Regions from separate parts of the Lysobacter cavernae genome, predicted to be linked through region 1. Evidence: riboswitches for the same ligand, from Rfam matches in the RefSeq annotation. Region 1 holds a riboswitch; the other holds the start of a gene.

What was found. Region 1 has a riboswitch for glycine ahead of gcvP (aminomethyl-transferring glycine dehydrogenase). Riboswitches for the same ligand answer to the same signal wherever they lie in the genome.
Region 2: it holds a riboswitch for glycine, as region 1 does, so the genes downstream of both, ACFOLC_RS11845 (trimeric intracellular cation channel family protein) here and gcvP (aminomethyl-transferring glycine dehydrogenase) in region 1, are expected to answer to the same signal.

The regions. Positions count from the first base shown of each region.
Region 1 covers NZ_JBHRXK010000003.1:365,766-372,973, forward strand. The annotation lists gene ACFOLC_RS08840 (M1 family metallopeptidase) at 1-1,863, shown strand, start outside; partial or broken gene ACFOLC_RS08845 (BON domain-containing protein) at 1,945-2,043, shown strand; gene ACFOLC_RS08850 (hypothetical protein) at 2,163-2,837, opposite strand; gene gcvP (aminomethyl-transferring glycine dehydrogenase) at 3,083-5,968, opposite strand; glycine riboswitch at 6,007-6,136, opposite strand; gene ACFOLC_RS08860 (hypothetical protein) at 6,371-7,138, shown strand.
Region 2 covers NZ_JBHRXK010000005.1:40,118-47,325, reverse strand. The annotation lists gene ACFOLC_RS11865 (AraC family transcriptional regulator) at 1-195, opposite strand, end outside; gene ACFOLC_RS11860 (aldo/keto reductase) at 372-1,370, shown strand; gene ACFOLC_RS11855 (SDR family oxidoreductase) at 1,444-2,178, shown strand; gene ACFOLC_RS11850 (NAD(P)-dependent alcohol dehydrogenase) at 2,307-3,338, shown strand; glycine riboswitch at 3,488-3,580, shown strand; gene ACFOLC_RS11845 (trimeric intracellular cation channel family protein) at 3,752-4,363, shown strand; gene ACFOLC_RS11840 (AraC family transcriptional regulator) at 4,456-5,319, shown strand; gene ACFOLC_RS11835 (HD domain-containing protein) at 5,405-6,016, opposite strand; gene ACFOLC_RS11830 (NADPH-dependent FMN reductase) at 6,076-6,627, opposite strand; gene ACFOLC_RS11825 (HAD family hydrolase) at 6,731-7,208, opposite strand, start outside.

The DNA.
Region 1 (7,208 bases):
TCCACGGTCGATGTGCTGCGCGAGTACAACGACTACTTCGGCGTCCCGTATCCGCTGCCCAAGCTCGACAACGTGGCCTCGCCGGGCAGCAGCCAGTTCTTCGGCGCGATGGAGAACTGGGGCGCGATCTTCACCTTCGAGCACACGCTGCTGCTCGATCCAAGCATCTCCACGCAATCGGACAAGCAGCGCGTGTACGCGGTCGCCGCGCACGAGATCGCGCACCAGTGGTTTGGCAACCTGGTGACGATGAGCTGGTGGGACGACCTGTGGCTCAACGAGGGTTTCGCCACCTGGATGGCGGGTCGCACCACGGCCAAGCTGCACCCGGAATGGAACACGCAGCTCAACGCGGTGGGCGGGCGCGAGGCCGCGATGGGTCGCGATGCGGTCGCTTCCACGCACCCGGTGGTGCAGCACGTGGAAACGGTGGAGCAGGCCAGCCAGGCCTTCGACGCGATCACCTATTCCAAGGGAGGCGCGGTCATCCGCATGCTCGAGGGTTTCGTCGGCGAGGACGCCTGGCGCGAGGGCGTGCGTCGTTACATGAAAGAACATGCGTACGGCAACACCGTGTCGGACGATCTGTGGCGGCAGGTGCAGGCCGCGGCGGGCAAACCAATCCTCGATATCGCCCACGACTTCACCCTGCAGCCGGGCGTTCCGCTGATCCGCGTGGAATCGGCAACCTGCAATGCCGGCAAGACCACGTTGAAGCTGAGCCAGGGCGAGTTCACCAAAGACCGTCCTGACAAGCAGCCATTGACGTGGCGCGTGCCGGTGATTGCGCAGGTCGCGGGCAGCGCGCCGGCGCGCACGGTGGTGGAGGGCGGCGCCGGTGTGCTCGACGTTGCCGGTTGCGGCCCGGTGATCGTCAATGCCGGCCAGAGCGGTTACTACCGCACGCTGTACGCGCAGCCGCAGTTCGATGCGATCCGCGACGGCTTCGCCACGCTCGCGCCGATCGACCAGCTCGGCCTGATGGGCGATGCCTGGGCACTGGGCATGGCCGGCCTGCGGCCGGCGTCGGATTACCTGGACCTCGCCGCGGCCACGCCGCTCGATGCTGACCCGAAGCTATGGGGCGGCATTGCCGACAACCTGCAGGGCCTCGACGCCTATTACCGGGGCGATGCCGCGCGCCAGGCCCGGTTTCGCAAGTTCGCGGTGGCTACGCTGGCGCCGGCATTCGCGCGGGTGGGTTGGGAGGCGAAGGCCGATGAGGCCGGCCCGGTCGCGATCCTGCGCATGCAACTGATCGACGCGTTGTCGTCGTTGGGCGACCGCGCGGTCGTCGCCGAGGCGCAACGGCGTTATGCGGCCAGCGCGAACGACGCCGCTGCTATGCCGGCGGCGCTGCGCAAGACCATCCTGGGCGTGGTGGCGGCACACGCCGACGCCGCGACCTGGGAGCGACTGCACGCCGCGGCGAAGGCCGAGAAGACCCCACTGGTGAAGGACCAGTACTACGCACTGCTGTCATCGGCGGAAGACCCGAAGCTGGCGCGACGCGCGTTGGAGCTGGCGCTGACCGCGGAACCCGGCGAGACCAACAGCGCCCGCATGATCTCGGCGGTCGCCTGGCACCATCCCGACCTGGCATTCGACTACGCCGTGGCGCACCGCGAGCAAGTCGACACCAAGGTCGACACCACCTCGCTGAGCCGCTACTACCCGGGGCTGGCTGGAAATTCGCTGGATGCGGCGATGATCGACAAGATCACCGCCTACGCCGATGCGCATATCGCCGCCGGTTCGCGCCGCGCTGCCGACACGGCAATCGCCAACATCGTCTATCGCCGCAAGGTGCGTGACGAGCAGCTGCCGGAAATAGATATGTGGCTGAAGAAGAACCGCGGCTGAGGTGATCCGGCCCGCTGCACGAAACAAAAGGCTCCTGTTCGGAGCCTTTTGTTTCTGCGAGCTTGATCGACGGGCACGGTCGACAGCAAGGCCCACGCCGACAAGGCCGTCGCGGTCGCCACGAAGATCAAGGGCGTGAAGAACGTTGACGCAACCGCGTTGCTGGTCGCCGGCAAGTGAATGAGGCAATAGCGCAGCTATGCATGTACGCCAGAAGACAGCCCGCAATGCGGAACCTTTTTCATGGAGTGCTCGCGTCCGTGATGCAACGGCCAGCAAGTTGTTGACCCGCAGATGCCCTAGCCGGGCGACAGCAGCACCACCGCGATCAGGGTGTTGATCACCATACCCAGTATCAGCACCAGCAGGGTCGCGCTGACCGCACGCCACCATGGCAGCTGCAGGATCAGGCGGAACCTGTGTGCCTGCACGCACACATACCAGAGGCAGGCCACCGCCATGATGAAAAGGCCGGCCAACTGCGTCGTCGGGTCCTTTAGGCGCACGAACACCGTGCCGCTGGACAGGGCGATCGCGAATGGCGCGGCCAGGTAGCACTGCACGTAGAACGGACGCCGCATGGTCTCGCGGTCGAGCGGCGTGCGAGTGCGGTGGAGCAGGTACACGGTAGCGATCAGCGGCCAGATGCCGAAGGTGATCGCACGGTAGATCAGCAGGTTCTGCTGCGAGCCGAACACTGTGCGGGACAGTTCGTTGACGGTCACCGGCATCGTTGCATGCATGGCGATCTCAAGGGCATGCGCCAACAGCACCGCCAGCACCAGGAACAGCGGTGGACTGAGCGCGTCGCTGAACTGGCTGCGCAGCGGGTCGCCCAGTTCGTCGTCGGCATAGCGCGCCATCCGTTGCGGATGGCGGACCACCCGCCACAGGGTCCGAGGAAAGAACACCAGCCAAGTCACGGCCTCGTAGAGGAATTCCTCGAACGACTTCATGATCTTCAAGAAGTCCATGCGTCATCGCTGCGAAGAGGGCGGATGGGAGGGACAGTAGCAGAGTGATCGCAACGGGTGTTCACGAGCAGAGCGAACGTCCATGGATCTTCGATCCCTGGCCACCGGGCATAGCCCGATGGCGCTCAGCGCCGCGCGAACCAGTGGCTCGCAAGCAGCGGCACATCGCCCCCGCCTACGCGGGATGACGGACAAAAAAAGGGCCCCGCAATCGCGGGGCCTCTTCTGGGTCGATCGCGCGGTGCTTACGCCTCGACGGGGTCGTCCTTGTATGCATCCACCGGGATGCAGGCGCACATGACGTTTTTATCGCCATAGACGTTGTCGACGCGGGCGACCGGCGGCCAGTACTTCTGCTGCTTGAGGCTCGGCAGCGGGAAGGCGGCCAGCTCGCGCGGGTAGGCGTGGGTCCACTCACTGGCGCTGACCGCGGTGGCGGTGTGCGGGGCGTGCTTGAGCGGGTTGTCCTCGCGGTCGAGCTTGCCGTCCTCGATCGCGCGGATCTCGTCGCGGATCTGGATCATCGCGTCGATGAAACGGTCGAGTTCGTGCAGCGACTCGCTCTCGGTCGGCTCCACCATCAGTGTGCCGGCGACCGGGAAGCTCAGCGTCGGGGCGTGGAAGCCGAAGTCGATCAGGCGCTTGGCCACGTCCTCGGCACCGATGCCGGTGGCGTCCTTGAGCGGGCGCAGATCGAGGATGCACTCGTGCGCGACCAGGCCGTTGCGGCCCGTATAGAGCGTCTCGTAGTGCGGGGCCAGGCGCGTGGCGATGTAGTTGGCGTTGAGCAGGGCCACCTGCGTCGCGCGGCGCAGGCCGGCGCTGCCCATCATCGTGATGTACATCCAGCTGATCGGCAGGATCGAGGCCGAACCGAAGCTGGCCGCGCTGACCATGCCGACCGCACCTTCGCCGCCGAGCGTGCGCGGCAGGAACGGCGCCAGGTGCGACTTCACCGCGCACGGACCAACACCCGGGCCGCCGCCGCCGTGCGGGATGCAGAAGGTCTTGTGCAGGTTGAGGTGCGACACGTCCGAACCCCACTTGCCCGGCTTGGCGACGCCGACGAGGGCGTTCATGTTGGCGCCGTCGGTGTACACCTGGCCACCGTGGGCATGGACGATCTCACAGATCTTGACGATGTCTTCCTCGAACACGCCGTGCGTGGACGGGTAGGTGATCATCAGCGCGGCCAGGCGCGCGCTGTACTTTTCAGCCGCGCGCTGGATGTCTTCGACATCGACGTTGCCGTTGGCGTCGCACTTGGTCACCACGACCTGCATGCCGCACATCTGCGCCGAGGCCGGGTTGGTGCCGTGCGCCGATTCCGGGATCAGACAGATGTCGCGATGGGCCTCGTCGCGCGAGCGATGGTAGGCACGGATCGCGAGCAGGCCGGCGTATTCGCCCTGCGCGCCGGAGTTGGGTTGCAGGCTGACCGCGTCGTAGCCGGTGCACTCGACCAGCATCGCTTCCAGGCCGTCGATCAGCTCCTTGTAGCCCGTCGCCTGCGCGGCCGGCGCCAGCGGATGGATGTTGCCGAACTCCGGCCACGTCACCGGGATCATCTCGGCGGTGGCGTTGAGCTTCATGGTGCAGCTGCCCAGCGGGATCATGGTGCGATCCATCGCCAGGTCCTTGTCGGCCAGCGCACGCATGTAGCGCAGCAACTCGTGCTCGCTGTGGTGGGTGTTGAACACCGGATGGGTCAGGAACGCGCTGGCGCGCTTGAGGCCGGCCGGCAGGGCATCGGTCGTGGCCGAGTCGAGCGCGTCGATGTCGGTGATGGTTGCACCGAACAGCGCGGCGATGGCGACCACGTCTTCGCGCGTGGTGGTTTCATCCAGGCTGATGCCCAGGCTCTTGCCGTCGATGCGGCGCAGGTTGATGCGCGCGGCGACGGCCTGGGCGTGGATGGCGTCGGCGTCGACATCGACCACGTGCAGGGTGTCGAAGAAGTCCGGGCCGACGGTGACGCCGGCCTGGCGCAGCGCGCCGGCCAGGATCGCGGCCAGGCGGTGGGTGCGGCGGGCGATGCGGGTCAGGCCGTCCGGGCCGTGGTAAACGGCGTACATCGATGCCATCACCGCCAACAGCACCTGTGCGGTGCAGATGTTGCTGGTGGCCTTCTCGCGGCGGATGTGCTGCTCGCGCGTCTGCAGCGTCAGGCGGTAGGCCGGCTTGCCTTCGGCATCGACCGAGACGCCGATCAGGCGGCCCGGCATCGAGCGCTTGTAGGCGTCGCGACAGGCCATGAAGGCCGCGTGCGGGCCGCCGAAACCGAACGGCACGCCGAAGCGCTGGGTGTTGCCGACGACGATGTCGGCGCCCCATTCGCCGGGCGCGGCGATCAGGGTCAGCGCGAGCAGGTCGGTGGCGACGGCGACCACGCCGCCGCGGGCGTGCACGGAATCGGTCAGCGCCTGGTAGTCGCCGCCGTTACCGAGTGAGAGCTGGCCGAACGTGTTGGGGTACTGCAGCAGCACGCCGAAGCTGTCGATGCTGGCGGCCTCGCTGTCGTCGGCGATGACCAGCTCGATGCCCAGCGGCTCGGCGCGGGTGCGCAGCAGTTCCAGCGTCTGCGGGTGCACTGCATTGGAGGCGAAGAACACGTTCGACTTCGACTTGGCCGATCGCTTGGCCAGGGTCATCGCCTCGGCAGCGGCGGTGGCCTCGTCGAGCAGCGAGGCGTTGGCGATCTCCATGCCGGTGAGGTCGGCGCACATCGTCTGGAAGTTGATCAGCGCTTCCATGCGGCCCTGCGAGATCTCCGCCTGGTACGGCGTATAGGCGGTGTACCAGGCCGGGTTCTCGAGGATGTTGCGCAGGATCACGTTGGGCGTGTGGGTGCCGTAATAGCCCTGGCCGATGAAGCTGCGGAACACCTGGTTCTTGTCGGCGATGACGCGGATCTTGGCCAGCGCCTCGACCTCGGTCATGGCGGCCGGCAATGCCAGCGGCGCGGCCGACTTGATGCTGCCGGGGACGATGGCGTCGGTCATCGCCTCCAGCGAGTCGTAACCGACCGTGCGCAGCATCTGCGCGACTTCGGCGTCGTTGGGGCCGATGTGGCGCTCGATGAAAGCGTCGTGGTGCTCGAGAGCGCGCAGGGAAGGCGTGGCATTGGTCATGGCTGGAGCGTCCAAAAGTGACGTGCGTGCCGCACGTAGGGCGCCCCTCTGTCCTTTTGCCTGAGAGTTTGGAAGCGCGGGGGGAGGGAGATTGCTCTCGCTGCGCGCTTCGTGCCCCTTCGGCGCCGGTTCGCCATGAAGGCCGCCGGTCTCTCCAGAGTTGTTAGGCACGCGGCGGTTATGGGGCCTGAGCGATTACGGGCGGTTGCGCCTTCGGCAGCGGTCATGCCGTTGCCGGCCGACCGCTTCTCCCACCGCGTGCTTGACCCGGCAATTATAGCCGCAGGCCAGACCGATGCCGCTTGCGGCTGAGGGGCGGAGAGGAGCCGGTGAGGCCATTCAGATTCGGCCGGTCGGCCCGTACCATGGAGCGCACGAGAGGCGCACATCAGGGGGCACGCAATGAATGTCGAGACGGACCCGAGCCCGCCCGTGATCGAGGGCGCATCGGCCGCGGCCCCGGCCGGCGCCCCTGCGGCAAGGAGCCCGGGCATTCCCGTGGTGATCCGGATCGGGCGGCGGCTGCTGCGAGAGCCCAGCCTGATGGTGACCCTGGCCTATGTCTTCGTGTCTTTCATCGGGTTGTGGTCGAGCTATTGGTTCTATCGCGGCTTCAACCTGCCCATCCTCGAATACATGCAGGCCGGCGATTACCTGGTCGCCGGTCTTCGCGACCCGGTCTACGCGATCCTGTTGTTCACCTCAGTGGCGATTGCGCTGCTGGTGTCGTGGCCGGAAACCCATCGCCGTGACCATCCCGAGCGCGTGGAGGAGTACCGCCGCAAATGGTGGGGGCGGCTGGTCTTCAGCAACTTTCGGGGGTTTCGCTGGAAGGGGCTCGGCATGGCCCACGAAACCGGCATCGTCTTCGCGGTGCTATGGGGCTTGGTCGCGGCCTCGGCGGCTTACGTCGACATGAAGGCCGGGCAGATTCGCGAAGACCGCGCCGGGGCCCGCGTGCAGGTCACATTGACTGGCGATGCCGCGCCGCAGCCCAATGCGGCGCGCCTGCTCGGCAGCAGCAGTGCGTTCGTGTTCCTGTGGTGGCCCGACCGGAAGGTCGCCGAGGCGGTGCCGATCGAAAGCATCGGCCGCCTGACGACCGTACCGGCCGTGCATAACAAGGTGCGGCCGACCCCTGCAGCCCCTTCGGCCAAGGCAGCGCGCTGATCGCCCAGGCCGGCACAGTGCCGACGGCGCGTTGTGGCAGTTTCGTACCAGTGCGGGGCGTATCCTTGTC
Region 2 (7,208 bases), on a different contig from region 1:
CACGCACAGGCTCGGGTGGTAGACGGACGGCAGCGGTTGCGACGGCGCGCTGGCCTGGATCAGCGACAGCCCCGGCACCGCGCTCGCGTGCAAGCCGTCACCGGGCACGTTTCGGGCAATCCGGTCAGCCAGCTCAGCTTGCTGCGCCTCGAGCCCGAGACGCGCGGGCACCACGTTGGAAGCGTTGTCGGTCATGGCATATCGCCGGTTCGGGGGATGCGGCGATTATGCGCCGGCCTGGTGCAGGCGCCAGATCATCCGGCATGGCCGTGGAGGATCGGGCAAGCATCCACGAGCAATGGGCTAACGCCGCGGGACACGCCACTTCTACTGTTTCCCGGCACGCTCCCCACCCACCTGGAGACACCATGATGAGCTTTCCCTTTCCCCGCCGCACCCTCGGCCGCCAAGGCCTGACCGTGTCCGCGATCGGCCTGGGCTGCATGGGCATGTCCGACTTCTACGGCCCCAGCGAAGAAGCGACCAATCTCGCCGTGCTCCATCACGCCATCGACATCGGCATCGACTTCCTCGACACCGCCGACATGTACGGCGTCGGCGACAACGAGCGCCTGCTCGCCAAGGTGCTGCACACGCGTCGCGACGAGATCGTGCTGGCGAGCAAGTTCGGCAACGTGCGCGCGGCCAACGGCGACTTCCTCGGCATCGACGGCCGTCCCGAATACGTGGCCGCCGCGTGTGACGCCAGCCTGCAGCGCCTGGGCGTCGATCACATTGATCTGTACTACCAGCATCGTGTCGATCCGAACGTGCCGATCGAGGACACCGTCGGGGCAATGGCGCGCTTGGTCGAGGCGGGCAAGGTCCGTCATCTCGGCCTGTCGGAAGCTTCGGGCGCCACCGTGCGTCGCGCCGCTGTGGTGCATCCGATCGCAGCGTTGCAGAGCGAGTACTCGTTGTGGACGCGCGATGTCGAGGACGATGCGCTGCGCACGTGCCGCGAGCTCGGCGTCGGCTTCGTCGCCTACAGCCCGCTCGGTCGCGGCTTCCTGACCGGCGCCATCCAGAAGACCGACGACCTCGCCGATGACGACCGGCGCCGCCTGCATCCGCGCTTCCAGGCCGGCAACATCGACCGCAACCAGGCGCTGGTGGCCACGCTGACGGACATGGCCACCGCCCGCGGCTGCACGCCGGCGCAGCTGGCACTGGCCTGGCTGCTGCATCGCGGCCCCGACATCGTGCCGATCCCGGGTACGCGCCGCATCGCTCGCCTTGACGAGAACGCCGATGCCACCCGTGTCGACCTCACCCTGGCCGAACAGCGCCGCCTAGACGACGTGCTGACCACGCACGAGATTGTCGGCACCCGCTATCCGGCCGCGCAAATGGCGGTACTCAACGCCTGATCGCCATTGCAGCCGGGTACGCCCTGGCCGCACGACCTCCATGCCTTCATCCCGTTTCCGGAGAACTTCCGTGTTGAACATCGAAAACAAAGTCATCGCCATCACTGGCGCCAGCAGCGGCATCGGCGAAGCCACCGCGTTGCGCCTGGCCGAACACGGCGCCCGGCTCGCATTGGGTGCACGCCGTACCGACCGCCTCGACGCGCTCGCCGCGCAGATCCGCGAGCGCGGCGGCGAGGTCATCGTGCAATCGCTCGATGTCACCCGCCGCGAGCAGGTCGAGGCGTTCATCGGCAATACCGTCGCTGCGTACGGCCGTCTGGACGTGCTGGTCAACAACGCCGGCGTGATGCCGCTGTCGCGCATGACCGATCTCAAGGTCGACGAGTGGGAGCGCACGGTCGACGTCAACCTCAAGGGCGTCCTGTTCGGCATTGGCGCGGCACTGCCGGTGATGCAGACCCAGCAGGCGGGGCACATCGTCAACGTGTCTTCAGTGGCAGGTCGCCATGTCTATCCGCTGGCGGCGGTGTATTGCGCCAGCAAGTTCGCGGTGCACGCGCTGTCGGAAGGCCTGCGCCAGGAGTCGCAGTTCCTGCGCGTGACCATCATTTCCCCGGGCGCGGTGGCCTCGGAACTGACCAGCACCATCTCCGACCCGGCCATGAAGAAGGAAGTCGACGAGGTCTTCCGCAAGGACCTGTTGCCGGCCGACGCCATCGCGCGCGCGATCGCCTATGCCATCGGCCAGCCGGACGATGTCGATGTCAACGAACTGGTGGTGCGACCGACACTGCAGGCGTACTGAACCGGCACGGCCGTGCAATCGCACGGGCCATGTCGCATGGCGGTCATGGTTTATCGCGCGAAGTTCACGATGCCCTGACCGCCGCGTCGGCACACTGCCCAAGCCCCCTCGCGTCGCAGGAGTGCGCCATGAAAGCCGTGCGTTTCATCGCAGTCGGCCAGCCCGCCGAGGTCGTCGACCTGCCGCAACCCAAGCCGGGACCGGGGCAGATCCTGGTGAAGATCGGCGGTGCCGGCGTCTGCCACTCCGACCTGCATGTCATGGACGAGGAGCTGGGCTTGAAGGGTCCGTTCACCCTCGGTCACGAGAACGCCGGCTGGATCGCCGGCGTCGGCCAGGGCGTCGACGGCTGGAAGGAAGGCGATCCGGTCGCGGTCTATGGCCCGTGGGGCTGCGGGCATTGCCACACCTGCCAGACCTCGGCCGAGAACTACTGCGAGAACCACGCTTCGCTGGGCACGATGGGCGGCGGTCTCGGCTCGGACGGCGGCATGGCCGAGTACATGCTGGTGCCCTCGCCGCGCCTGCTGGTGCCACTGGGCACGCTCGACCCCGCCATCGCCGCGCCCCTGAGCGACGCCGCCCTCACGCCCTACCACGCGATCAAGGCCGCCCTGCCGCTGCTCACGCCCGACACCCACGTGGTGGTGATCGGCATCGGCGGCCTCGGCCACATGGCCGTGCAGATCCTGCACGCACTGTGCGCGGCCACCGTCATCGCCGGCGACATCGACGAGAGCAAGCTGGCACACGCGCGCGAGCTGGGCGTCAAGCACACGGTGAATACCCGCGATGGCGATGCCGCGGCCGCCGCCATCGGCAAGATCACCGGCGCGCGCGGCGCGGTCCTGGCACTGGATTTCGTCGGCGCGCAGCCGACCGTCGACCTGTGCGCGCGCGTGGTCGGGCGCAACAGCCGCATCACCGTGGTCGGCCTCGGCGGCGGCACGCTGCACTACAGCGCCAATAATCCGCCGTACGGTTGCGCGGTGACCGTTCCGTACTGGGGCTCGCGCACCGAACTGATGGAAGTGATCGCGCTGGCCACGGCCGGACACATCCATCCGCAGGTCGAGAAATTTCCGCTGGAGCAGGCCGTCGCGGTCTACCAGCGCCTGCGCGAGGGCAAGATCAAGGGCCGCGCGGTGCTCGTACCCTAGAGAAAGCTGCTGCCACGGTGGGCTGCAAGGGCGCTATCATCGTCACCGTTCGCAGAAGAGTGGCGCCGGTCAGCCGGCGCCCGCCGAAGGCGCAGGCTCCCATAATCGCTCAGGCCGGCACCGCAACGTGCCCATCCACTGCGCAACGACATCGCCGGGCTGGAGAGAGGCCGATCGCGGCCCACCGAAGGGGCAAGCGGCTTTCGCCGCGCAAACTCTCAGGTAGAAGGACAGCGGGAGCGGCACCGTGGCCTGACCGGCTTCGGGACATCGTGCGGCACCGGGCGCGATCATCGTGCGTCCTTCGTCTGCGCGATGACGTCGCTGTCCCGCGCATGTCCCGCACGCGCACCCGGCACGACCTCCGAACCGGCACAGGCCGCGGCCCTGTTGTCTGTCCATCGGAGCCTGCCGTGTTGCTGGATCTCATCTACCTCGTCGCCATCACCGCCGAAGCCATGACCGGCGCCCTGTCCGCCGGGCGCCGCCGCATGGACCTGTTCGGCGTGATTATCATCGCCTGCGTCACCGCGCTCGGTGGCGGCTCGTTGCGCGACATCGTGCTGGGCCATTACCCGTTGGGCTGGGTAGCGCACCCGGAGTACCTGGCCTACACCATCGGCGCCGCGATCGCGGCCACCGTCCTGGCCTCGCGCATGCATCGGCTGCGGCGCGCGTTCCTGTGGCTGGACGCGCTCGGCCTGGTGGCCTTCTCCCTGATCGGCTGCGCGATCGCGCGCGACACCGGTCATGCGCCGACGATCATCGTCATCAGCGGCATGCTCACCGGCGCCTTCGGCGGCGTGCTGCGCGACGTACTCTGCAACGAGATCCCACTGGTGTTCCAGAAAGAGCTGTACGCGATCGTGTCGATGCTGACCGGCATCGCCTACCTCGCCCTGCTGCAGTTGGGTGTCAGCGAGAATCGCTGCGTGCTGGCCTGCCTGGGCGGCGGCTTCGCGCTGCGCATGCTGGCGATCCGCTACGAATGGGAGATGCCGAAGTTCGTTTACCAGCACCCGTGACCGGTGCCGCTGGACTGCGTATCGACAACTGAGCAACCTCGATCAAGCCATCGTGACCAGGATGTCGGCACACGACGCGAACGGAGCCACGCTTGAACCGCAGCAGCACCCTGGCCAGCTACAGCGCCCGCATCGAGAAGGTCGTCGCCTTCATCTCGACCCGGCTCGACCAGCCGCTGACGCTGGCGCAACTGGCAGAGGCTGGCCATTTTTCGCCCTATCACTTCCACCGCGTCTACAGCGGCCTGATGGGCGAGACCGTGGCCAATACGGTGCGTCGGCTGCGCCTGCACCGCGCCGCCAGCGAACTGCTCGGCAGTGATCGCGGCATCGCCGCCATCGCCCGTCACGCCGGTTACGGCAGCGTTTCCGCATTCAGCCGCGCCTTCGCCAATACCTACCGCTGCGCGCCCGCAGCCTTCCGCAAGCGTCGTGTCGTCCTCCCGGCCGAAGGGCCGGGCAGGGCCACCCCGTCGTCACAGGAACCGTCCATGTACAGCGCACAGATCAACACCTTCGTCCCGACCCGTGTCGTTGCCTTGCCACATCAGGGCGACTACATGCAGATTGGCGAGACCTTCGGCCGCCTGATGGCCTGGGCCGGCGAGCGCGACCTGCTGCAGCCCGGCACGCGCAGCTTCGGCATTTATTACGACGTCCCCGCGGCCACGCCCAAGGACGAGCTGCGTTCTGATGCCTGCCTGGCCCTACCAGCCGACACCCCGCTCGCTGATGGCATGCGCTGGCTCGAGATCGCCGGTGGCCGCCATGCCGTGGTCGTGCATACCGGTCCCTACACCGAGCTGGACCGCGCCTACGACTGGCTGTTCTGCCAGTGGTTGCCCAACAGTTTTGAAGAAGCGGGCAACGCGCCGGTGTTCGAGGAGTACCTCAACGATCCCGGCTCGCTGCCGCCGGCCGAGTGGCGCACCGCCATCTGCCTGCCCTTGAAGTAACGGCACCTGGTGGCGATCAGCGCAGCCGATCAAGGCCAGCTACGCAGACAGGCAGACCGTAAACAAACCACGCCATTACACGTCGCTAACGCTTCTCCGTAACCGCACGGCGCAGGTTGCGGCGGGCCTGCGCATCACAGCGCGCATGGAAGAAATCGCTGAGGTAGATGCGTTCGCGCGCCAGCAGGCCCTTGAGGAAGCGTCGCCGATTGAGCTTGAACAGCCACGCCGGCACATGCCCGCGGTACTCGGCGGCGATGCCGCGGTCGTAGGCATCGAACAGCGCCGGTTCGGCGCCAAGGATGGCCATGTCGCAGTCGAGAAACAGCGCCGCATCGCGGTCGACATCGCCTGGCGCCAAACTGCCGTGGCGAGCGGTCAATTCAATCAGCGCGGCTACCCGTTCCGCATCCACGTCCTGCGGCGACGCCCAGTGGGCCAGGTGCTCACGCGCGAGTTGCGCCGAACGCGCCTCGTTGTCGCGCTTGCCCGCCTCGTAGATGGCGTCGTGATACAGGACGGCCAGATAAGCCTCGGCCGGCTGCAGCCAGCCCGGGCCCTCGGCCACGACGTCGTAATGGCGCAGTACTTCCTGCACATGCTGGAAGTTGTGGTACGCACGCGGCGGCGTGGCATAGGCTGCTTCCAGCGCGATGCGCTGCGGATCCGGCAACGTCAACGGGACGGGAGCGGTCATGGGTTCATCGGCCTCGCCGGCGCAAGTGGCATTGCCCATTGTCCACAAATACCCGCCAATCAGTCGGTGTGCTTCTTCACCCATGCGACATAGCGGTCCATCCAGTCCTGCAGGAACTTGCGGCTGCCTTCGCCGATGCCGCCGTCCGGATTGAACAGCCCTTCCTTGGCCTGGAGGAAAGCCTCCGGCTGCCCCAGGGTCGGCATATCCAGATAGGCCAGGATGTTGCGCAGATGCTGCTGCGCCAGCGCCGTACCGATCGAGCCGACCGAGATGCCGATCACCCCCGCAGGCTTGCCCGCCCATGCGCTCTGACCGTAGGGCCGTGAGGCGTGGTCGATCGCGTTCTTCAGCACACCCGGCACCGAGCGGTTGTACTCGGGCGTGACAAACAACACGCCCTGCGCCGACGAAACCTCTTGCTTGAGCCGCTTCACGGCCTGCGCCTGTTGGCCATCGTCGTCCTGGTTGTAGAGCGGCAGATCGCCGATCTCCAGGCGCGTCAAACTGAAGTCCTGCGGCGCCAGCTTGACCAGCGCATTCGCCAGTTGCTGGTTGAACGAATCGCGGCGAAGACTGCCGACGACCACGGCGATCCGGTATTGGCTCATCTCAATCTCCTGACGGCAGCCCACGTGCCGCGCGACTTACTTTTGAAGGCTCCGCGTTACTGCGCCGTGACGGACACGACGACCCGACATCCCGGGCTTCCTGTCAATCGACGACTTCCCTCCAGCGAAAGTACTTCTTGTGTGCGAGATCCAGCATTGCCAAGTCTTCGCGGGTGTCGCCGTAAGCATAGACCGTCGGGAAATCACTGACGTCATACCTGGCGAGGATCCGCCGGGCCTTCTCGTCGCTGTGGCAATCGCCATGGCGGTAGCGTCCGGTCAACACGCCGTCGCGCGATTCAAGCTCGTTGCAGATCAGGTCCAGTCCATGATGCCGGCACCAGTGAGTCAGATACATGTCCAGGGACGCCGATACGACGACCACGACGTCGCCTTGCGCCTTGTGCCATAGGATCCGCTCCAGCGCCTGTGGCCGGACCACGCCGTGCAACACCTCGCGGGCATAACGGATACCGGCTCGCCGGATGTCGTCCTCGCGCAACCCCCGGAAGCCGAAGCCGGTGACACGGGTACGCAGCAGGCTGCCGGAAACCACCCCGAGCTTGTACCCGGCGATCAGC